3 regions of the Alteromonas sp. ABH2_165 genome follow, and region 1 is predicted to be linked to each of the others. Evidence: predicted binding sites of a transcription regulator. Region 1 holds the regulator's gene; each other region holds the start of a gene.
The links. The regulator sigma-54, encoded in region 1, starts transcription at its own class of promoters, with help from an activator protein. The targets are predictions, from matches to a motif close to GTTGGCACGNNNNTNGNNT.
Positions count from the first base shown of each region.

Region 2: xdp1 (exosortase-dependent surface protein XDP1) is a predicted target of sigma-54. The motif match lies at 6,991-7,009, and genes of this name have one in related genera.
Region 3: ACXAFQ_RS00930 (DUF3192 domain-containing protein) is a predicted target of sigma-54. The motif match lies at 4,982-5,000, and genes of this name have one in related genera.

Region 1 covers NZ_JBSWWF010000006.1:271,318-279,522, reverse strand. Annotated here, with positions in the region: gene ACXAFQ_RS13655 (KpsF/GutQ family sugar-phosphate isomerase) at 1-451, shown strand, start outside; gene kdsC (3-deoxy-manno-octulosonate-8-phosphatase KdsC) at 451-1,005, shown strand; gene lptC (LPS export ABC transporter periplasmic protein LptC) at 1,002-1,565, shown strand; gene lptA (lipopolysaccharide transport periplasmic protein LptA) at 1,534-2,103, shown strand; gene lptB (LPS export ABC transporter ATP-binding protein) at 2,103-2,828, shown strand; gene ACXAFQ_RS13630 (RNA polymerase factor sigma-54) at 2,919-4,397, shown strand; gene hpf (ribosome hibernation promoting factor) at 4,427-4,714, shown strand; gene ptsN (PTS IIA-like nitrogen regulatory protein PtsN) at 4,723-5,166, shown strand; gene rapZ (RNase adapter RapZ) at 5,212-6,057, shown strand; gene ACXAFQ_RS13610 (HPr family phosphocarrier protein) at 6,057-6,329, shown strand; gene ACXAFQ_RS13605 (substrate-binding periplasmic protein) at 6,359-7,123, shown strand; gene mgtE (magnesium transporter) at 7,245-8,205, shown strand, end outside.
Region 2 covers NZ_JBSWWF010000008.1:293,508-301,712, forward strand. Annotated here, with positions in the region: partial or broken gene ACXAFQ_RS16735 (benzaldehyde dehydrogenase) at 1-76, opposite strand, end outside; gene clpB (ATP-dependent chaperone ClpB) at 432-3,002, shown strand; gene prsT (XrtA/PEP-CTERM system TPR-repeat protein PrsT) at 3,125-5,935, opposite strand; gene xdp1 (exosortase-dependent surface protein XDP1) at 6,019-6,945, opposite strand; gene pssA (CDP-diacylglycerol--serine O-phosphatidyltransferase) at 7,272-8,105, shown strand.
Region 3 covers NZ_JBSWWF010000001.1:228,455-236,659, reverse strand. Annotated here, with positions in the region: gene ACXAFQ_RS00955 (YqcC family protein) at 1-120, opposite strand, end outside; gene ACXAFQ_RS00950 (DUF3549 family protein) at 271-1,323, shown strand; gene ACXAFQ_RS00945 (DUF3301 domain-containing protein) at 1,326-1,628, shown strand; gene ACXAFQ_RS00940 (DEAD/DEAH box helicase) at 2,530-3,789, shown strand; gene ACXAFQ_RS00935 (GNAT family N-acetyltransferase) at 3,794-4,441, opposite strand; gene ACXAFQ_RS00930 (DUF3192 domain-containing protein) at 4,585-4,944, opposite strand; gene ACXAFQ_RS00925 (hypothetical protein) at 5,161-5,445, shown strand; gene syd (SecY-interacting protein) at 5,446-5,994, opposite strand; gene queF (NADPH-dependent 7-cyano-7-deazaguanine reductase QueF) at 6,105-6,944, shown strand; gene ACXAFQ_RS00910 (GGDEF domain-containing protein) at 6,973-8,205, shown strand, end outside.

The DNA.
Region 1 (8,205 bases):
CGCCAAAGGATTCACGTCAAACGATTTCGCGTTGTCGCACCCTGGCGGTAGCCTTGGCCGTAAACTGTTATTAAAAGTCCGTGATATTATGATGACGGGTAATGAACTGCCCTTGGTGTCATCGTCTGCCACCATCTCTGAAGCGCTGCTGGAAATCTCTTCCAAAGGCCTGGGCATGACAGGTATCACTGACGAACACAACAAGCTCGCGGGTATTTTTACCGACGGCGATCTGCGCCGCATTCTGGATGCGAAAACCGACATTCATTCTACGCCGGTAGCCCAAGTGATGACGCGCGGCGGCAAAACAACCCGCGCCGAAACGCTGGCAGTGGAAGCATTGAACCTGATGGAAGAGTTTAAAATTAACGCGCTTATGGTTGTCGATGAAAACAGGCAACCAGTCGGCGCATTCAACATGCATATGCTATTGAAAGCAGGAGTGCTCTAATGGGACATGAAGTCACCTTTTACGGCGTTATCAGTGAAGAGCGATTTGAAAAGCTGAAGAATCTCAAACTGTTGGTTTGCGACATAGACGGCGTATTTTCTGACGGCCGTATTTATCTCGGCAACGACGGAGAAGAGCTGAAAGCCTTTCACACCCGCGACGGTTATGGCATTAAAGCGCTGATTAACAGCGGTATTGAAGTGGCAGTGATTACCGGTCGCGACTCAGCCATTGTGAAAAACCGCATGAAAGCGCTGAACGTTAAACACATCATTCAAGGCCAGGAAAACAAAGCCGATGCCATGGCCGATTTATGCAAGAAGCTTGGCCTTAGCCCCGAACAAGTGGCGGCCATTGGCGACGATATGCCAGATTTAGGCATGTACAAGTACGCTGAAACCAAAATTGCCGTTAAAGATGCCCACCCTGCGGTTACCCGTGAAGCGAACTGGATCACCACGAAGCCTGGTGGTTACGGCGCTGTGCGTGAAGTGTGTGATGTGATTATGCAAGCGGTGGGTACGCTGGATATTATTCACGGTGCCAGTGTATGAATCGATTAGGCCTCAGTATTTCCGCACTGTTTGTGATGGCATTGTTGATGTACATGCCCGTGTGGATGGCCGAAGATGAAAAACCCGCTCAGTCGATGAGTGATAGCGCGTTACGCCCGGCTTATAAGGCCAAAAACCTCACCACCACCTTGTACAACGATGAAGGTAAGGTGAATCATGAGGTGTACGCCGCTTCAATGGAACATTACGACCAGCTTGGCTTTGTGTTATTCAGTCAACCCAAATACACTGTCTATGCTGCGGAAAATGAAGCTCCCTGGCAGGTAACCGCAGATAAAGGCACATTATATAATGACGATCTCATTCAGTTAGAAGATAATGTGCTGATTAAGAGTCTGAATCCTGACGAGTTCGTTCAGACCATTACAACTGATTTCATTAAGGTTAATCTGGATGATAAAACGATGACATCCGATCAACCTGTTGATATCCGCGGTGTTCAGACCATCATCAAAAGCAATGGTTTTAATGCAAACCTGCGTACCCAACAATATGAGTTGATAGATCATGTTCAAACGATTTATTCCCCTGGCAGCTAGCCTGATAACAACGATCTCTGTTGCTGTAATGCCCACAGTAGCCTTGGCCGACAACACAGATTTCGACAAGCCAATTAAAGTTGATGCGAAGTCGCAGTTCATTGACGGCAAGAAGAAAACATCTACCTTTAAAGAAGACGTGAAGATTACCCAGGGTTCGTTGGTGATTACCGCCGATGAAGTTCAGGTTATTGCTAGCGACGGTGACGGTAAAGAAGTGTTTGTGGCCTATGGCGAACCGGCCAGCTATTCACAAACCATGGACGATGGTGCACAGGTAAAAGCCAGCGCCAATGAAATTCGTTACGAAGTTGCCAGTAAGCTCATTTCCCTGCAAGGTCAGGCTCAAATTCAGCAAGATAGCAGCATGGTTCAAGGCGATAGCATTCGTTATGACATGGGCAAAGAGCAGCTTCTTGCCACCGGCGGTGACAGCTCGAGCAGTGGTCGTGTTACCACGGTATTTCAGCCAGAAACCGTAAAAGGGCTGTCTGAAGACGAAAAGAAAAGCGATGACAACGAAGGTGACAATCAGTAATGGCCACGTTAACCGCGAGCCATTTGGCTAAGTCGTACAAATCTCGTCAGGTTGTGCGCGATGTAAGCCTTTCTGTGTCTACCGGTCAAATTGTGGGTTTGTTGGGCCCCAATGGTGCGGGAAAAACCACCACCTTTTACATGATTGTAGGATTGGTGCCACTGGATAAAGGCAAAATTAATATCGACGAAAATGAGCTGACTCACGAGCCAATGCACGAGCGTGCACGTCGCGGCATTGGCTATTTGCCGCAGGAAGCATCGATATTCAGAAAGCTCACGGTACATGAAAATATCATGGCTATTTTGCAAACCCGTAAGGATTTAAAAAGCCATCAGCGTGAAGAAGAAGCCGACGCGCTACTTGATGAATTTAATATTAACCATATACGTAATAGTACAGGTATGAGTTTGTCGGGTGGTGAACGCCGCCGGGTTGAGATTGCCAGAGCCTTAGCAGCTAACCCACAATTTATTTTGCTTGATGAACCCTTTGCCGGAGTTGATCCAATTTCGGTTAATGATATAAAGAAGATCATTCAACATTTAAGAGACAGAGGTATAGGCATCCTGATTACCGATCACAACGTAAGGGAAACCCTTGATGTTTGTGAAGAAGCCTATATCGTCAGTCATGGAGAACTGATTGCTCAGGGCACCGCAGAACAGGTATTAAGTAATCAAAAAGTTCGAGATGTATACCTAGGTGAGCAATTCAGGCTATAGTTAAGTTATCGGGCATAACAAACCGCAATTTAAGAATAATAAATCGCCGTTTTAGCCAGATACTTTTTGCAGAGTTAATATAAGACGTAGATGAAACCATCTTTACAGCTAAAATTTAGTCAACAACTGACAATGACGCCGCAACTTCAGCAGGCGATCAAACTATTGCAGTTGTCGACGCTGGATTTACAACAGGAAATTCAGGAAGCACTGGATTCTAATCCGCTGCTGGAAGTGGACGACAGTTCAGACAACGATGTTGTTGAGAAGAATAATCTCGATAACGACGACAGCATGCCTGAATCTGCGTCAGCCTCGGAAAGCATGGATACCGGCGAAGCGCTGGAAAAAAATGACCTGCCCGATGAACTCCCTCTCGACAGCACCTGGGACGAATACATTTCTGCGTCTTCTGCGCCTGCCCCCGGTCCTGCCGGCGGTGATGACGAGCAAATATTCCAAGGTGAAACCACCGAAAATATTCAAGACCATCTGCTTTGGCAGATGCGCCTAACGCCTTTCTCAGACATCGACCGCGCTATCGCGCTGGCCATCATCGACTCGATTGATGAATCGGGTTACCTCACTGTTACCGTGGAAGACATTCTGCAAAGCGTGAACAGTGAAGACATGGAAGAGCCGGTAGAAGAAGATGAAGTGGAATGCGTACTCAAGCGCATCCAATTGTTCGACCCAATCGGTTCTGGCTCGCGTACACCGCAAGAATGTTTGTTGGTGCAATTAACGCAATACGCCCCCGATACCCCTTGGCTGGAAGAAGCCAGATTACTGTTAAGAGAGCACGCCGATTTACTTGGCAGCAAAGATTACCGTACGCTGATGCGGAAAACGCGCCTGAAAGAAGACCAGCTTCGTGAAGCTATGCGTCTACTGCAAACGCTGAATCCGCGTCCGGGTAGTGCACTTATCACTAAGGAACCAGAATACGTTATTCCAGACGTTTCTGTGGCGAAGAAAAACGGCCGTTGGGTAGTAGAACTCAACCCAGACAGCCTGCCGAAGTTAAGTGTTAACCAACAATACGCCGCAATGAGCCGTAAGGCCCGCAATAGCAGCGATTCACAATTTATTCGCTCTCATATGCAGGAAGCGAAATGGTTTATCAAGAGCCTTGAAAGCCGTAACGACACCCTGCTTAAAGTAGCGAACTGCATTGTTCAGCAACAAATGGGCTTTTTTGAGCATGGCCCTGAAATGATGAAACCAATGGTGCTGAACGATGTCGCAGAAATGGTAGATATGCATGAATCAACCATTTCCCGGGTTACCACCCAGAAGTACATGCATACGCCTCGAGGCATTTTTGAGTTGAAGTACTTCTTCTCAAGCCACGTGGCCACAGAGTCCGGTGGTGAGTGTTCATCCACAGCGATTCGCGCACTGATTAAAAAGCTGGTTGCGGCTGAAAAGCCAAGCAAACCGCTGAGCGACAGCAAGATTGCTTCGTTGTTGGCCGATCAAGGCATCATGGTTGCCCGGCGAACAATAGCAAAGTACCGGGAGTCCCTATCGATCCCGCCGTCTAACCAACGCAAAAGCCTCATTTAATGGGCTGCTCAAAATAAGGAAGACGAAATATGCAAATAAACCTTACTGGTCATCATGTTGAGATCACAGATTCTTTGCGTACCTATGTCGATACGAAATTCAGTAAACTAGAACGTCACTTCGACCACATATCGAATGTGCACGTAATTTTGAATGTCGAAAAACTTAATCAGAAAGCAGAAGCAACGGTTTTCCTCAGTGGCGCAGAGGTTTTTGCCTCTTCCGAAAATCAGGACATGTACGCAGCTATCGACAGCATGGTAGATAAGCTCGACCGGCAGGTTCTGAAACACAAGGAAAAGCTTAAAAAGCATTAATTGAATTCATGGATATACAAGCCATAGTTAGCCTGGATCGCACTGAATGTGCGGTCCAGTGCAATAGTAAAAAGCGCATTCTCGAAATCATCAGTGGGATTGCCGCTAAAAACAACGCAGATATCGATGAAGCCACGGTGTTAAGTGCTCTAATGGCACGTGAACGCATGGGCAGCACAGGTATTGGTAATGGTATCGCGCTTCCTCATGGTCGCCTTGCCGGACTCGAAAAAGTGATTGCCATTGTCGTAACCACTACGCCAGCCATTAATTTCGATGCCATAGACAATAAACCCGTCGATATTTTCTTCACCCTTTTGGTACCGCAGGAACAAACTGACGGTCACCTGCAAACGCTCGCCATGGTTGCTGGCAAGCTTAGCGATAAAGAGACAATAAAAAGTATCCGAAAAGCTGATACAAGTGATGATATTATTCGCGCATTACAGTAAGTTATTGTAAACGCCTGCGTTAACACGGTATTTCAGGAGAAAAACGTGAAGCTCATTATCATCAGTGGTCGTTCCGGTTCAGGGAAATCCGTCGCATTACGGGCGCTGGAAGACCTCGGTTACTATTGCGTAGATAACATCCCGGTTAATCTACTCCCTGCACTCACCCATACCGTCGCCGACGAGTACGAGCAGGTTGCAGTGAGCATTGATGTTCGTAACCTGCCTAAAGATCCTGCCGAACTGGTGGAAATTCTCGATTACTTGCCAGAATCCTGGACCGTTACCATCGTGTATATCGATGCGGGCGACGACATGCTGCTGAAACGCTTCAGCGAAACCCGTCGTTTGCACCCGTTGGCACGTTTGAATAAATCGTTGTCGGATGCCATTCAAACAGAAAAAGAGCTGCTGGCCCCTATTGCTGAGCGTGCCGACCTCAATATTGATACCGACTCACTCAGTATTCACCAGCTCGCTGAACTCATCCGTGAGCGTATTCTTGGAAAAAAAAGCTCCCGACTCGTACTGGTGTTCGAATCGTTTGGCTTCAAACACGGTATTCCAAAAGATGCTGATTACGTGTTTGATGCCCGCTTCCTTCCCAATCCACACTGGGAGCCAGACTTAAAACATCTTACTGGCCTTGATGCGCCTGTGCAGGTATTCTTAAGCTCTCAGCCCATCGTGACGAAGTTTATCTGGCAAATCCAGAACCTAATCACTACCTGGTTGCCTCACCTCGAGCGCAATAATCGCAGTTATGTTACCGTTGCCATTGGCTGTACCGGTGGTCAGCATCGTTCTGTTTACGTAGCAGAATCGCTGGCAAAGAACTTCCGTGAAAACCACCCTGATGTACAAATCAGGCACCGTGAGCAAAGTAAGTAATGCGTGTAGAGAAATCACTGACAATTGTAAACAAACTCGGTTTGCATGCCCGAGCGGCAACCCAATTGGTTCAGTTGGCCAATCAGTTTGATGCTGAAGTCACCTTGCACAAAGGTGACAAACAGGCCAATGCCAATAGCGTGTTGGGATTAATGATGATGGAAAGCCATCAAGGCGAACAGGTAGTCGTGGTGTCTGAAGGGCCAGACGCAGAAGCAGCAATGGATGCTGTAGAAGCGCTAATTGCCGGTAGGTTTAACGAAGACGAGTGATCGCACACTCACAACAAATGGAATTGAACGTGTCTGTTAGAAGTGTTACCCAGCTGCTGTTCAGCATGCTGGCCATATTAGTTTGTACTCCCCAAATCAATGCCGCTGAAGACAATGCCCCTACCCTGGGGATCAGTGCGGCACATTGGCCGCCTTATATTTACCACCAGAATGATGTGCTTACCGGCGAAGATTACGAACTGTTAAAACAGATACTCGCCCACATGCACTACGAATTACAAAGCTATCCGCTCCCTGAAAGACGGGTTGGTGAACAAATTGCCCGGGGTGGCATTGATATCGTAGTCGGCGCCGCGCGTAACGAAGACAGACAACGTAATAACCTGTTCTCGATACCGTATCGCGCTGAGTTTATCGGCTTCGCGTATATTCCCGAGCGCGCAGGCGAGTTTGCGGGAAAAACACTGTTTCAACTGTTAAGCGAAGGGCGCACGCTGGCACTCAATACCAGCGGCTGGTATGGCAGTGAGTTTGAAGAGAAAATCGCTTCACGCTTTCCCAATCAGCTTATCCATTTGGAAAATGTAAAGCGAAGACTGGCTTTTCTTAAGCGTGAACGTGTGGATTTGATTCTGGATGACACGGCAGTATTACAGTTTACCGCCGACTCAAATGATATTGCATTAACGCTAGGTAACGCGATTATCCAAAAGCAAAACGTTCATTTCATGTTCAGTAAATACAGCGTGTCACCCGAGTTTGTCAGCCAATTCAATGAGGTGCTGCAGAGTTACCTCAATGAACGACCAACGAGCCACACGCTGTTTAAATAACAGCCAACTGGCCGTTTATTCTGTATTTATATGGTTTTATCATACTCTGACACGATGACAGCATAAGCGGGCTGCGGTATGCTAAGCGCCAATCTCCCTGTTTGTTTCTCAAAGGATTTCCGTGGCAGAAGCACTCGAAAGCAAATCACCACAAAGCCAGTTAAGGGCGCTTAATGCAGCGTTGACCGACGGCCGTTTCGTGTCGGTGCGCAAGATGCTTCACGAGCTGCCAGCCAGTGATGTAGCGTTAATCCTTGAATCCAGCCCAACTAAAACCCGTGATGAATTGTGGGAGCTCATCGACGGTGATTTCCACGGCGACATTTTAGAAGAACTGTCTGAAGACGTTCGTAACGGCATTATCAGCAAGATGGTGCCGGAAAAAGTGGTTGATGCGCTTGAAGAGATGGACACCGATGACCTGGCAGAAACCCTAAGCTCCCTGCCAGAAGAGGTACTGCAAGGTATTCTTGAATCCATGGACGCACAAGACAGAGTGCGGGCTGAACAGGCCATGTCCTACGGAGAAGAAACCGCCGGTTTCATCATGAATACCGACACCATTACCTTGCGTCCTGATGTGACCGTGGATGTGGTGTTGCGCTACTTGCGCTTGAAAGGCGACTTGCCTGAAAACACCGATACCTTTTATGTGGTGAACCGTACCGATAACCTGGTTGGTTTGGTGCCGGTTGCCCGATTACTTACTGCCGACCCTGACGATACCGTGTCCGAAGTTATGGACGACGACCCTGAAGCCATTCCGGTGAACATGCCCGACGATGAAGTCGCTAGCCTATTTGAGCGCTACAACTGGCTGTCTGCTCCGGTAATCGACGATAAACAGCGTCTAGTAGGGCGAATCACCATTGATGACGTGGTCGATATTATTCGGGAAGACGCGGAACACTCGATGATGAGTATGGCCGGTCTTGATGACGAAGAAGATACCTTCGCTCCCGTCTGGCAAAGTACCCAACGTCGTTCTGTGTGGCTGGCGGTAAACCTGGTTACCGCGTTGATGGCCGCGGCGGTGAGCGATTTGTTCGAAGATACCCTCAGTGAAATGGCTGTGCTGGCAA
Region 2 (8,205 bases), on a different contig from region 1:
TGGCTGAACCAGATACCCATTTGCCGGTAAAGAGTTTTTCCTGCCAAACCGCATTGGCAATGAATGATTCTGTCATTACAACCTCTTTCGTTTAGGCTCACAGAGCCAGTGATTTATTCATCGGTGTCGATGTACATCTTATTAACAGCATCACTTGTGCCAGCCGCGGTTTTTGGGCAATAGGTACCGTATATGTCCAGCTAGTGAACAATGTGAATGTCTGGCATGTTCATAACCTGAACGCCTTTTGCGAAACGCGAGAGCCGTTTGTAAATTTTTCGATAGTGGAAAGAAAAATAGAAATGACCCATTAAAAAGATTGACTGACATCAATGAATGGAAAGGTTCATCACTAATTTTTTGCGTAATGAACTTGAATAGCATGTGTGCGATACCTATTTAAATAGCACTACTTTTGCAGGGGGCTTTTCATGCGATTAGATAGATTTACCAGTAAGTTTCAATTAGCGATATCCGACGCACAGTCATTGGCACTGGGTCGTGATCATCAGTTTATTGAGCCCGTGCACCTGATGACAGCCATGCTGAATCAACAAGGCGGCTCAGTGCGCCCGCTTCTCGATCAGGCCCACGTAAATGTGAATGCATTACGTTCTTCTTTGGCCGAAGCTATCGAGCGTCTTCCCCGCGTTGAAGGGATTGGCGGCGATGTGCAGCTCAGCAAAGAAAACGGCATTTTGCTAAACCTGTGTGACAAAATTGCACAGCAGAGAAAAGATGAATACATCACGTCAGAAATTTTTGTACTGGCAGCGTTAGACGATAAAGGCAAGCTTGGCGAATTGTTGCGAAGTTTAAACATCACCCGTGACCAGCTGGAAAGCGCTATCGACAAAATGCGTGGTGGTCAGAAAGTGACAGATCCGAATGCCGAAGATGTACGCCAAGCACTGGAAAAATACACTACTGATCTGACAGAGCGGGCAGAGCAGGGCAAGCTCGATCCGGTCATTGGCCGTGATGATGAAATTCGTCGCACCGTGCAGGTTCTGCAGCGGCGTACCAAAAATAACCCCGTGTTGATTGGTGAACCAGGTGTAGGTAAAACCGCCATTGTTGAAGGCTTAGCACAGCGTATTATTAACGGTGAAGTGCCCGAAGGTCTTAAAGACAAGCGTGTGCTATCGCTGGATATGGGCGCGCTGGTGGCGGGAGCGAAATTCCGTGGTGAGTTTGAAGAGCGCTTAAAAGCGGTGCTCAATGAGCTCGCTAAAGAAGAAGGCCGGGTGATCTTATTCATCGACGAGTTACACACCATGGTCGGCGCCGGCAAAGGCGAGGGGGCCATGGATGCGGGTAACATGCTCAAGCCCGCACTGGCACGTGGTGAACTTCACTGCGTGGGTGCCACTACGCTAGATGAATACCGTCAGTATATCGAAAAGGATGCCGCGCTTGAGCGTCGCTTCCAGAAGGTACTGGTAGACGAACCAAGTGTTGAGGATACCATTGCTATTCTGCGTGGTTTGAAAGAGCGTTATGAACTCCATCACTCGGTAGATATTACCGATCCGGCCATTGTCGCGGCGGCTACGTTGTCGCATCGTTACATCAGTGACCGTCAGTTGCCTGACAAAGCTATCGATTTGATTGATGAAGCGGCTTCAAGCATCCGTTTGCAAATCGACTCTAAGCCAGAAGAAATGGACAGATTAGAACGTCGTATTATTCAGCTTAAGTTGGAAGAGCAGGCGCTGGCAAAAGAAACCGACGACGCCAGTCATAAACGACTTGAAATGATCGAGTTGGAACGTGAGCAGGCAGAAACCAAATTTGGCGATCTGGATAAAATATGGCGTGAAGAAAAAGACGCCATGCAGGGCACGCAGTCTATCAAGACTGAACTAGAGCAAGCAAAACTGGATTTGGAAATTGCCCGCCGTGCCTCTGATCTAAACCGCATGTCCGAATTGCAATATGGCCGTATTCCCGAGCTTGAAATGAAGCTGGAAAAGGCGGCAGAGAATGAGACGCGGGAAACGCTGTTGCTGAAAAACAAAGTGACCGATGTAGAAATAGCCGATGTGCTTTCACGTTGGACCGGTATTCCAGTAGCCAAAATGCTTGAGGGTGAGCGTGACAAACTGCTGCGTATGGAAGATGTTCTCCATACCCGCGTCGTGGGCCAGGCTGAGGCGGTAAGTGCCGTTTCAAACGCGATCCGCAGGTCTCGGGCCGGTCTTGCCGATCCAAATCGACCCATTGGTTCTTTCCTGTTCCTCGGCCCGACGGGTGTCGGTAAAACAGAGCTTTCTAAAGCGTTGGCTGGCTTTCTGTTCGATACCGAAGAAGCGTTGGTGCGCATTGATATGTCCGAGTTTATGGAGAAGCACTCTGTGTCCCGACTAGTCGGTGCGCCTCCGGGTTATGTAGGATATGAAGAAGGCGGTTATCTGACAGAAGCGGTCAGACGTAAGCCTTACTCTGTGATCCTGCTGGATGAAGTTGAAAAGGCCCATCCGGATGTGTTTAACATTCTGCTTCAGGTACTGGATGATGGCCGCCTTACCGACGGGCAGGGACGTACGGTCGACTTCAAGAACACCGTTGTCATCATGACGTCGAACTTAGGTTCTGATGTCATTCAAGACACCCATGATGTCAGTCAATACGACGAAATGAAGCAGCGTGTGATGGGCGTAGTGAGTCAGCATTTTAGACCGGAATTCATTAACCGGGTGGATGATCTCGTCGTGTTCCATCCGCTGGGCAAAGAGCAGATTAAATCGATAGCTAAAATCCAGCTTGCCTCCTTACGTCAGCGCTTAATCGAAAAAGGTTACAAACTGGAATTGTCTGGTGCTGCCATGGACAAATTGGCGGATGCCGGTTTCGACCCGGTGTATGGCGCACGCCCACTCAAGCGCGCTATTCAGACGCAAATAGAGAACCCTTTAGCGCAACAGTTATTGTCTGGTGTGTTAATGCCTGAGTCGACTATTCGCATCGACGTGCGGGATGATGAGTTAATTATCGTCTAAGTGTTCTTAGGCTGAGTAAACCAGGCAATTTTGGTTCGCTCAAACGTGGTTAGCGTGTCGCGAAAAACAAAAAAGCCGTGGTACTGAGAAGTACCACGGCTTTTTATTAAAGCGGCTTTATTTTAGTTTATCGCCAGCATTTTTTTGGCATCAGTTTTACCATTGAAGTCGAATTCGGAATTTGCCGCTAACTCAAGGTGTTCGGCAGCTTCCCCTTGGCGACCCATTTTCGTTAGGGTATAGCCAAGGTGATAGCGCAATTTCGGATTCGTTGCATGACGGCTAAACGCGCGGCGAAGCATTTCCAGACTCTCAGCGTATTTTCCTTCTTGCGCGAGTACCCAGCCATACGTATCTAAAATCTCGGGGTCGGCAGCGTTTAATTCAAATGCCTCTTTAATCCAGATACTTGCTTGCTGAGTGTTGGTTTCGGCTGTCATCTCAGCAAGGCGGTTCAGTACCTTAGATTTATTAAGCACATTAGGTAACTTGACCAACTGAGCGTAAATCGGTACCGACTTTTCGAACTCACCCGCGTTGTAAAAGTACTGGGCGAGAAGGTTTGCTGGTAACAAATATTGTGGATGCTCTTTCATCAGCTTCGACGCAATAGGCACGAAACCTTTAGGGTAATCGTTGCGCTCTGCCATTTTGTAAGCGGCGATAAGTGGTTGCGCGTAAACCGGTGCAAGGTCCAGTGAGCGGCCGTATGCTTGCGCTGCTCTATCAAAACTCTGGCGGCTTTCAGCTAACAAACCCGCGACATACCAGAATTCAGGATTATTCTGATTTTGGTCGATTCTAGATGAAATAGTACCCGCGGCATCTGACACTTTACCCATAGCAATTTGCAGCTTTGCAGTATGCAGGGCCAAACTGTTGTCGTAAGGCGAAATTTCGCGCGCTTTCAGGAAGCTTTCAAGTGCCTCTCCCGGACGACCAAGCTTGATAAGAATATTGCCGTAACGTTGAAGATACTTCGCACTGTTCTGAATACCGTCGCGGGCTAGCACAATAGCTTGCTCAGCCTCATCGTTGCGGCCCATGCCCGTCAGAATGTCAGCTTTCTGAAGTAGATAGGCTGGGTTATCAAAGTCTTCCTTGAGCAGTTTCTCAAGTTGGTACAGCGCATCATTCATGTTGCCTTTGCCAGCGCTAATTTGAACCAGTTTCACCCGAGCCTCTTCATTACGAGGGTGAAGGGCTAATACGTCGTTGTAAATAGCGATTGCATTTTCCATATCGCCGAGGAGCAATAAGTTCTGCGCTTTAAGCAATTTTGAAGGAACATGACGAGGCACTTGGGCGATCAATTCGTCCAAAATAGTTAGAGATTCAGCAACATGGCCAGTCTTTGCGTCTACCGATGCAAGGTTGAAGCGAGCAGAGAAGCTACTATCATTCAGCTCAAGCGCTTTGTTAAGCAGTGCGCGGGCCTTATCGTATTCTTCTTGTTGCATAAACAGACTGGCTTTTAGGTTATAGACATCTGCCTTGTCTGGAAATATATCGATAAGTGCGTCTGCACTCTTGTGGGCGTCATCATAAAAACCATAACGCATCTTCATGGACGTATACGTAAACAGATACGTTGGATTAAGCTGTTGGCTTTCATAGTTTTTCTCTAGCAGTGCCAACGCTTCTTCACGCTGCCCGCGCACAGTCATCAACTTAATTTTGAACAACTCTAATTGCAGCGTTCGAGGATATTCTTGTTCAAGAAGACGCACTAAACTGTCAGCACGAAAGCTCTTATTCTGGTCGATGAGCAAGTCACCAAGTAAGAGTGCCGCGTTGAGGTCTTGCATTAGCAGTGTTTGTTTCTTCTCAAGTAAACTCAATGCGAGTTTAGGACGCTGCGTGGCAATATAGGCTTTCGCTAGCAGCTTAATTGCCTGTAAGTCGTCTGGCGTTTTATTCAAATAACGCTCAAAGTCACCCACTGCTTTTTCAATATTGCCGTTAAAGTAGGCAGTGAGGCCGCTGATATAAATCAGTAGAGGTTGAGACTCAACCACGTCAGGAGACAGTTCTGACAGGGTATTGCTGAGCTTCTGCATTTCTGTGTTACTAGAACGTACCGTTTGCTCCTGAGTCATCAGCCAGTTATTGAGTAGAATGGCAAGTGGATCATCTGGCGTACGTGACATGATTTCGTCAACGTATTTGCGTGCACTTTCGAAGTCGTCACGTGCAATATAAATGTTTACCAGGTTACGTAACGCAATGGGGTCGTCTGCGCTTATGTCTAATGCATGTTTAAAGTCTGTAATTGCGCCATCAACATCACCTTTCCGGTAAGTAAGCTGACCCATAAGACGCCACAATATAGCGTTGTCTTCATTAATAGACTTAGATTGGTTTAAGTAGTCTTCAGCTTTTTTCAGATCGTCGGCTCGCATGGCAATGGCGGCCAGGCCGGTAAAGGCATTCTCGTGATTAAACGGCATTGTCAGCATATCTTGATAAGCTTGACCTGCGCATTTGTCATCGTCTAATTTGGTACAGGCCGTTGCCCGTATCTGTAGCCATGCAGATTTTTGCTTCGACCCAAGACGTTTATAGTCTTGAAATTCAATAATGTCGCTGAAACGGTTCATGAATAACCAAGCGGTACCGAGAGGCTCAGCAACCAGGTTAAGGTCTGCTCCCATATCAATGGCTTCCTGGAATTCCAGTTCGGCTGCTCGAACATAACCGTTTTGCAGTAGTAATCGACCCATCAGGATTTTCGCTGTCAGATTATCAGGGTCTTTTTTCAGGCTATTTTTTAAATGAACAAAGGATTCTTCGTAGCGCTTGTTGTTATAAGCATCCAAAGCCTGCTCGTAGTCTTCAAAAGTTGTTGCCGACGCAGAAGAGAACGTGACCATACCAATGGCACCGAAGAGCGCGTTTCTTACTAATGAAGTTAAAATCCGTTGTTTATTCATATCACACCTGAATTTGAGTGAATTAAAAAAGGTGGCATACGCCACCTTTCAAATACGAAGCCTGTAGAGCGTAATCGCTGGGATTATGCTTTACGCTTTCTACGCCACATGGCCAGTGCACCACCCATGAATAACATAGCAAAAGTACCAGGTTCGGTTACTTCTGTTGGTGGGTTAGTTGGAGGAGTGTCTCCGCCTTTCGCATTGAAACCAATAGACGCTAACTTGAAGCCGTCGTTGAACATAGTATGCCCGATATCACCAAATACAGTGTTATACGCACCTATAATCCAGTATTGAGAATAAACACTTTCCATATCAACCATGGCCAGGTTAGTGTCGTCACAGTTCAGTACATCGAACGAGCCAACAGACATCGCGCTACCAGCGATATCTGACCAAGTGTTTGCACCAGACGTTAGCATTGATGTATCGCTGAGAGCCGCTACAGATACCTGAGTTTCAGTGTCTTCCCACAGCCAACTGAAAGTTGCACCTGTTACATTTACTTCTTCATCAAAAGAAATAAGGATGTAATCAAAGTCTGTTTCGTAATTAACGATTTTCTTACCGTCTTTACTAGCCCAGTAAGCTTCCCATTCGTTATCTGCAGAGTGTTCAGGCGACTCATGGTAACTTTCATCGGCGTTAACAACGCCGTAGCCAGAACCGTATTGTGCTAGATCAGCCGCTTCTACGATGCCGTCACCATACATTTTGTAATCGCCATAGTTGCCTTGTCTAACAAAGCCCGCAGTATCTGAATACGCTGATGCGTTGATAGTAACGCCATCTACTACTGCTCCAGAAATACCATCTGATACCAACTCATATTTCAGATCATCATCGAAATAATCAGCTGCGTTACAACCTGAGCCGGTATTACCATCACTGCCACAACCACTGTGCCAATTACTGCCCTTACCGCCCCATGTAGCATGGGCAGGAGCAGAAGCAGCTGCAGCGGCAAGGACGAGTGTCGTCACTGACGCAATTTTACTTAATTTCATTTAAAAACCCCTTTTATACCTCGATTTCATACCTCAAAAACAACTCAGCACTAAATGTGCCAACTTTTAAAGTTATGAATATATTAGGTTTTTTACGCCAAAATTTTAGGTTTGAAATAGCCTACGTAAAAAATACTGACATTGGCAAGATCTACTAAAATCAGATTTTTCTCATTAAATACAGCTATTTATTGTAAGATCAAAAAACGTTTTTTAACGTATGTGGTCACATACTAAGTTATTCGGCGTGCTTTTGAATTTGAGCCGTGCGTGCACAATTGATGTATGAAATAATGTGCCAGTCAGCTTTAAACTTAAGAGGGTGTATGACAGATACCAAACGGAAGGGCATTTATCTATTGCCTAATCTTCTTACCACAGCCGGATTATTTTCAGGCTTTTATGCAATAGTCGCTTCGATGAACGGGAGTTTCGAAGCCGCGGCGGTTGCAGTTTTTGTTGCCATGATTTTCGATGGCCTGGACGGTAGGGCTGCCAGAATGACGAATACACAAAGTGCCTTCGGCGCCGAGTATGACTCAATGGCTGATATGGTTTCTTTCGGTATAGCACCTGCATTGGTGGCGTATAACTGGGGATTAAGTGAATTAGGTAAATTTGGCTGGTTAGCTGCCTTCATCTATGTAGCGGGTGCAGCATTACGTTTAGCAAGATTCAATACCCAGGTTGGCATTGCTGATAAACGGTTCTTTCAGGGGCTCGCGAGTCCAGCTGCCGCTGCCGTCGTATCTGGTCTAGTGTGGGTCGGCGTTGAATACGGTGCTAATGGCGATGATTACGGCGTTGTCGTGGCCTTGGTAACTGGGGCTGCAGGTTTACTCATGGTAAGTAACTTTAAATACAATTCGTTTAAGGAAGTGAATTGGAATGGAAAAGTGCCTTTCGTTGCCTTGCTTATCATTATGCTCATCTTTGTTGTTGTGGCGACCGAGCCTGCACTTGTTTTATTCCTGGTGTTTGCCTTGTACGCATTAGCAGGGCCTATTAATACATTTAGAACGGTAGATAAGATGACACTTCATGATGTCGTAGGTGATCATGAAGAGAAAGATGCAGACTTTACGACTCATGAAGAATCAGTCTCACCAGAGCAGGAAAACGAGAATAGCGACAACATAAATAGTAAGAAACCTGAATAGCACTGAAAACAGTGCAATTTGATGCTTTAATTTGATGATTGAACAAAAAGCGACCGAATAGGTCGCTTTTTTCATTTTTATGACAGATAGGGGTTGACGA
Region 3 (8,205 bases), on a different contig from region 1:
GGGTTGGGTGCTTTTTAGCTTGTCAGGATGAGGCGATACCTGCGACCAGAGTTCGGCAGCTTTAAGCCCCAACTCCAGTTCATTTAGCAGTACCGCAACCTGCTCGTACTTTATCGACATTAACCATTGCTCTGTATGCTGTCTGCAAGCGTGTATTTTTAGCGCCTGCTGTGCAAAAGGCGACAGTATACACGACCATAATTGCGGTAGTAAAAGGCCGTGTGCATCGCTATCATAGCGGCTTTATTTATTCTGGCGGAGAGAAGTACCATGGCAAACCCATCAGCACAGTCAATTCAGACACTCAGTGAGTTTTTGCTGCATGCTGGCACAAACTTTCAATTGTTTGATTTGGGTCGAGGTGTGCATGCTATGGATACCCAAATGTTTCTCGACCTGGAAAACGGCATGCTCCCCTGCCCCCGCCCACGACAGCAACATGCTTGGTTCGCGATTGTTTTCTGGTCTGGTAAGCCGGTAAAACAGCATTATGTTTGGTTTGTAAAGTTTCCAGTGGATGAGCGAGGCTTGCTTGTAGTCACGGCTCGTAACCATTTTTTGCAAATCATTGTCGACGCTCTGGGTAACAGCCTGAGCGAAGATGGCCAGGACGAACTGCCTGACAACCCATACTCTTTTGTACCACCCCAGTCTCAAATGGCAATCTTCAATGCGCTAACTCGTCGTTTGCTTCATCTGCCAGACAGCGTCGGTACCGATAAGGTTGAGCAATACGTAAAAGCACCGGTTATCAGTGACTGGCGCGAATTATCTGTGCAGGCTGTGGCAGATTTTGCAGTAAAGCTTGAAGCGCCAGCGCTCGCTAAAACTGTTGCAGACAACTTGAAGTTATATCAACAGGATTTTCTCAAAACCCTGTTTGAATCCGCTGAACCGGTAGCGTTATATAATGCGCTGAAAAATGCCATTGCAAACTTATGTCAGGAACGCATAGACAGCGAACCCGCAGTCGGTTTAGCGGCACTACGCGCTTTATCAAGCGAAACGCCAGAACCTCAGACAAAAGCACTACTTGCAAACCTATTAGCAAAGGACTCGGCTGATATGCATTTGCTCAGCGTTATTGCAGGCAGACTCTACAGCCAACTGGACGAATCCTTGCTGGTCGCGTTTTTTGAACGTGCCGCATTTATTGATGATAAAGAGGCGATGCAAGGTCAACTGTTTGCCGGGTTCTTCTCTGACTTGGTACAACTGCCCGTTCTCAGATTACAGGTGCTGAGTATGTTGCGTTCACCGGATCGCAGCGAGATTTTGGCCGTCGCGTTTGGTCGCCTGTTTAATCAGACTCAGAAGCAATAGTTATGACACTTGCCGAACTTTGTTTATTTTTACTTATAGGTTTCGCCGGATTTCAGTTCTGGCGTATTCGAAGCATTTCTGAAGCGGCATTTGAACATGCCAATAGATATTGCGATAGCCATCAACTCCAACTGCTAACCCTTGCTCGCACTTCGACGCGTATCACCTTCAAATATGCGAAGCCGGATTGGCATTCTCGTTTTCTGTTCGAGTTTTCAGGCAACGGGGAAGACAGATATACCGGAGAAATAGAATTAGTTGGTAAGCGAATACTCCGCACGCAACTGCCGCCTTATCGGGTTTAATACAAAAAAAGCGATAGCCTCGGGGCTATCGCTTTTTCTGAATTTTGAGCGTCCATCTCTGCTATCCGTAGCAATTTTCACCGTCCAGATAAAAATCCGTTTCCGCCCCTTTCCATTTTTTCCTGCAAATCCTGTGCAGGCCACCCAATCCTTGAGCGGGTCCCTTTTCCTTTGATCCTTTAACCACTACACATCCACTATGTAGCACTACCCGTCCTTGAGTTTTTCCCTCGCAACGCTCCGGCTGCTATTCCTTTCCATCTTTCCTTTTTTACCACTCATCCTTGCAGTGGTATTCTCCATTCCGTGGAGTTGTCCTTTATGTGCAAGCCTTGCACAGTCCTTTTCCTTAGAACCACGATCCTGTGGTATTCTTCATTCCTTGAAGTTGTCCCTGCGGCCACCCTGGCCGTAATCCCTTTTCCTTTGTCCCTGAAACCAACACATCCTATGTTGGTATTCCGTTCCATCGGTTGTCAAAAGTTCATCCGTGAGAATCTTCCTGACTCGTCGTGTTTCCCTGTGACGTGATTAATACTACTGATCCTAAAGATCTGTGCTACATGCTTTTTTCAAAAAAATACGTCGTCACCGAACTGTAATAATCAGTATTAGCAAAAAGTCTAACAAAAACATAGACTTTATACTTTGGTCTAATAAAAACGTCATAAAAATACTTTCAAAATCTTACACGTTTGTAAGACATGTCTTACAAACTTTTGGGTGATGTTTACACGACGAATAGCGAGAGAAAAAGGATGAGTGTTCACATTTTCGGGCAACTTTACGCAGAACTGCTTGTCGTAGCGTATTAAATATGTGAACAGTGTATGTATTTAGACTTAAATTCCTAATCGATGATAGAATCCACCGGATTCATTTATAGCGGTCGGTACCTTTCATGAGCTTTTCTTCCCTTGGACTCAATCCCACCTTATTAGCAACGTTACATTCCCTCGGTTATGCCAATCCGACGCCTATTCAAGCTGCATCGATCCCAGAGATCCTCGCGAATCAGGATGTGATGGCAGGCGCCCAAACCGGCACAGGGAAGACCGCCGCTTTCGCCCTACCATTGATTCAACGTGTTATAGAAACAGCCGACATCACAGCATCTTCTGAAAAACCCATTCGCGTACTGGTGCTCACGCCAACGAGGGAACTCGCCCAACAGGTTTATCAGAGCTTTGTGAAGTACAGTGAAGGGTTATCAGTAAACACGGTGGTTGCTTACGGCGGTGCCAGCATCAACCCACAACTTCAGGCGCTAGAGCAAGGGTGTGATGTTCTGGTGGCAACGCCCGGGCGATTTCTGGAACTAGCCATCAAAGAACTTATCGATCCGACAACTATCGATACGCTGGTGCTTGATGAAGCTGATCGCATGCTGGATATGGGGTTTATTACTGATATTAATCGGATCCTCAAACGCCTACCGGCTCACCATCAGACGCTTTTCTTTTCCGCTACATTTAACGATGACGTTTTTACATTAAGCAAAACACTGCTGAACAATCCTAAACTTATTGAAGTGACAGCGCGCAATACAACGGTGGAAAAGGTCGAACAGCGCATTTACGAAGTGGATGCTAAGCGCAAAGCGGCATTAACGGCTTATCTGATTGGCTCGGGAAATTGGCAACAAGTACTGATTTTCACTCGTACAAAACAAGGTGCCGATGAACTGGCTAAAGAACTGGTAAAAGATGGCATCAGTGCGGTGGCTGTGCACGGAGACAAATCCCAGGGAGCCCGTGAAAGAGGCCTTGAAGAATTTAAGCTGGGTGATGTGCGCACTCTGGTGGCCACTGATGTGGCAGCGCGCGGGCTCGACATTCAGCAATTGGGGCACGTGATCAATTTCGAATTGCCCTACAACGCTGAAGACTATGTACATCGTATTGGTAGAACCGGGCGCGCAGGTAAGGAAGGGGTGGCGATTTCGTTGGTATCAACGAAAGAAAAGTACTTGCTCAAAGAGGTAGAAAAGCTCACGAAGCAACATTTTTCATCTCAGTGGGTACCGGGCTTCGAACCAGATATGAACGCCACTGAGGAAAGTCACTCATCTCGTAAACCTTCAAAGAAAGCACTACGGGCGCAAGCGCTAGGAAAAAGTGACAGCGGCAAAGCACGAAACAATAAACGTCGCCGCCGTTAATGATTCACGCCAGCGGTTTCGGCTTAAACAATATCTCTCCGGTTACCTCTGAAACGGTAATGGTTGAGATTTGCTGATAGAAACCGCTACGAAAAAAAGCCAAGTATTTCGGCACACTCACAAAAACGCCGACGCCTTCGCTTTCTCTGTCTTCGTTTACGATACTGTCGATGGCACTCATTAAAATATGCCCTAACCCAAGGTGTTGGTGGTCGGGATGGACGGCAATAAAAGAAACCATATGGTAGTGCTGGGCAGGCATGGCACTGCGAATTTTTTCCTCTTTTTCTACCATGGCTTTAGTACTGAAATATCCGGCAGTCAGCAGCATCTTCAGACGCCAATGCCAGAATCGCCCACTGGAAAAATCACGGTTAGGCTTTGTCAAACAGGCTACCGCTAACAGGCGACTGCCATCGAACAGCCCAATCATGGGTTGCTCCGCATCCCAAAACGCTTCCAACTCCTCTCTGATAGCCGCTCTTAATCGTCCCTCAAAGCCTTCTTTCTCAGCCTGGAAAATATCCATGAATAAGGGATCGTCGAAATATGCGTTATATAGAATGGAAGCCGCCACTTTAAGGTTGTCGGCAGTAAGAAAAATGGCGCGGACATTTTCTGCCCGCACGTCTTGATCAAGTACAGTGTTCATAAAGCGATCCCCTGACAATGAGATCAGGCGGTATGGACTGCTGACGCCTGAAAAACTAATAGCTATTAGTTTAGTCACTGTACAGAAAATAGCCCTAAATGTTAAACTAAAGTTAACGAGAATTAATTGGGTAGGGTGAAATTTTATATCTGCTGATAAGCCGCGTCACCCCATCCAGATAACACACCATCTCTGAATACCAACGGTGTGCACTCGTCTTTGGTAGTTACGCCATCATCCATTGTTCGTTGCGTGCGGTAAAAGAGCACGCGATAAGCATGATCATTTTGTTCATGCATTTCACTGAAATCTGCAACGCCCATCTTGCGCACCACAGATTCGTAGGTCATGCCTTTTTCCAACTGCGCCACGTGTTTCCGGTTATTGTATTCACGGTCTTCCCAATCTGAAGAGTAATGACCGTCATCCCCCCCTACAGAAATAACACAACCAGAAAGGGCAAACGGGGAAATCAATGCTATAGCCAGAACGAAACTTTTCATCATAATCCTTTTATTTTTGATGGTTTAACGACTTCATAATCAACTATTGGGCCAACCAGTAACACCATGATAATTAAGTACTTGTTAAATTAAGCTTTAAAAAATCGTATCAACATTTAGCGCATTCCACTATTATTTCGTCGTTTGAGCTACGTGGACATGAGTGATGTCTACGGCTCGCATTTTCAAACATCGCTTTGCTATGGAATTCAAATTATGTCGACGGCCGATCAGTCTCAGCAGCTCGTCCTGCTTTGCCATCAGATGCAGAAATCAGGTTTACAACCCAGTGTGGGCTTACTACGCAGTAAAGCGCCGTTTAAAGTATCGGTCACCGATGCCATCAACGCCATCAGGCTTTTTAACGCCAGTAGTCAACAAACCGAGCACCCCGCAGAGCCTAATGCCGACGATCGTGTCATCAAACTGGAAAAACGTGTTGCCGAGCTGGAAGCCGCGATGGTCATCCTTGAACAGCGGCTGGCAAATCTCGACGTGTGATTAAGCTTGCCGGGGAGAAAGCTGCTCGATGAACGCTGCCAGAGAAGGCGCAAGCACTTCCTGCGGCTCTTTCCCGACTCGCTCCAGAACCACTTCTCCGGTGTCGTTATCCACAGAAAGCAGGTAATCATCGTCATCCGTCAGGGCAAAAAACAAGGTGATTTTCTGCCCTAAACGCTGTTTCATCATTATGTGGCCAATTAAGTTCTCTTGCAGTCGCTTAAAGTCCTCTTCACTGCACACCTGCAGTAGTTCGCAGTCTCCTCGCGCAGTTGTCGCTGGCAAGTGAAAACTGTAATAGCGGGTGAAAAACAAACAGAACTCTTCATTCAGAGTAATTTCAAGCGCTGACTCCACCCCTTTGAAGGTGTTTTCATCTTGCTGCCTTACGGGTTGCCAGGACACGAACTGCCCGTCTTTAGCCGTTTGCTGGTAGCACGGTGATGGCCAATCTTGCTCGTACGCAATGGAAAAATAGCTGTCTACGTTGCTCTGATGATCGCAGCTTTCAAAAAAAGAATCTAAAGATTGTGCTAATTCAGCGGGCATTTACTTGGCCTTTTCGTTAAACTTTGTGTCTGAGTAGCACCAGGAAATATCCCGGTCGACAGGTTTTATGGTCTCATTACGTCTGAGATTTTAAGGTTGATGTACACATTATGACAAATCCAATTAGTTTTCAGGTGCCTTCTGATCTGACACTTGGTAAAACGGTTGAATATGAAAGCCAGTATAACCCGGCGTTACTTCAAGGGGTTCCTCGATCGCTGAGTCGCGACACTATCAGCTTGAATGCTGATGGCCTGCCTTTTCATGGCTGTGATATCTGGACGGGGTACGAGTTGTCATGGCTTAATGCGAAAGGTAAGCCACAGGTGGCGATTATGGAATGTCGCGTTCCAATTACCTCCTGCAATCTCATCGAATCAAAATCATTCAAGCTTTATCTGAACAGTTTCAATCAAACTGCCTTCGATAGTACAGAACAAGTGAAAGAACGTCTGGAAGTTGATTTGAGCAATTGTGCAGGTGAGGCAGTGTCGGTGACGCTTTATCTACCTAATGCATTCTCTAGTTTATCGATGGCGGAGTTTGACGGTGACGTTATTGACGATTTAGATGTGACCATCGGCAGCTATTCACCGAATGCCACTTTACTGCAAACGTCAGCGAACAATGTCTCGGAGAAGCTGGTAAGCCATCTGCTAAAATCCAACTGTCTGATAACCAGTCAACCTGACTGGGCAAGCATTCAAATTGCTTATCAAGGCGAGCAAATCGACCGGGAAAGCTTGCTGAAATACTTGATTGGTTTTCGTCAGCATAACGAATTTCACGAACAGTGTGTCGAACGTATTTTCAATGACATCATGACCCACTGTAAACCCGAAAAATTAACCGTTTATGCGCGTTACACCCGCCGGGGCGGATTAGACATCAACCCATATCGTTCTAACTTCGAGCAGCCGGGCAAGAATGTACGCTCGGCGCGTCAGTAGTTGTAATGCGAAGAATTTAAGGTTCAACATGGATTCTAAACAGTTAACAGCCCTCAAGACGCATAACGAAACGTTAGCCCAGTTCATTGTCAGGCTAAGTAGTTTCTATGAGGGATTGTCTGCAGAGACAGATAACGAGCTCAAAGTCTTGCGAGGGCATTTATCCACCAAACCTGATTACACCTTAGCCACAGCGAGTATTAACAAGCTGAATAAACATATTCAGCATGCACAAAGCTCAGTTAAGCAACACACTCAAATCACCATCCGAGAATTAGAAAAATCGATTAAGCAATTTCAGCAAAACTTTGCACAGGACCAAGGGTTAATGCAGCAATGTGCGCTGGTACTTAGTGCTGCTCAGATGCCTGTAAATAACTTGTTTGAGCTTCAATCGTTGTGTTTGCGTGCCATCAGATTATTTTCGAATGTTTCGCAATCTGTAGCAGCTGATAACAGTAAAACTACTCAACAAAGCACCGAAAAGCGTCAAAGTGGGACCTTATTTGAAGAAATTCAAAACGAGCTTAGCCAGTTAATTAACAGCTACGCGAAGAAACAACCTGACGAGCCGCGAGTACAAGATCTTAAAAAGCGCCTTGATAGCCCGCTTAGTGAAGACGATTTATTGCAAACCTGTTTGACGGTTATTCGACTGGTAGTCACTGAAACAATGCATGAAGCCACCCTTTCCGGACGCATGATTTACCGGATTTACACTGCGTTAGGTGGTATTCAGGAGAAAGTCGAGTCAAGTATTGAGACGTCCTCACAGTCTTTTGAAAAACGTCAAAAGAGTTCAGCGGATATCACTTCGCAGCTAAATCAAATGGATCAGACTGTTCAGGAATCAGACTCTCTAGAATTGTTGAAACAACAGGCTAAGACACACATCGCATCAATTTCTTCAGCAGTAGCAGATCGAAAAGCGGCTGACAATGAAGAGCAGCAAGCATTGATGAGTCTGTTTAATTCCATGCAAACGCAAATGGAAAATTTGCAGCGCCAAGCACAGCTCTACCGACGTAAATTAGCAGAACAGACGGCCTTTAGTCATACCGATCCCCTCACACGCTTACCGAATCGCCTGGCTTATAATGAACGTTTCAATCGCGAATATGAAGAAGCCAAATTAGATAATCGCGCACTTTCGCTGGCAGTTATCGATATCGACTTTTTCAAGTCAATCAACGACCGTTTTGGCCATCAGGCTGGTGACAAAACATTGCAGGTAGTGGGTCATCATCTGAAAAAACACCTG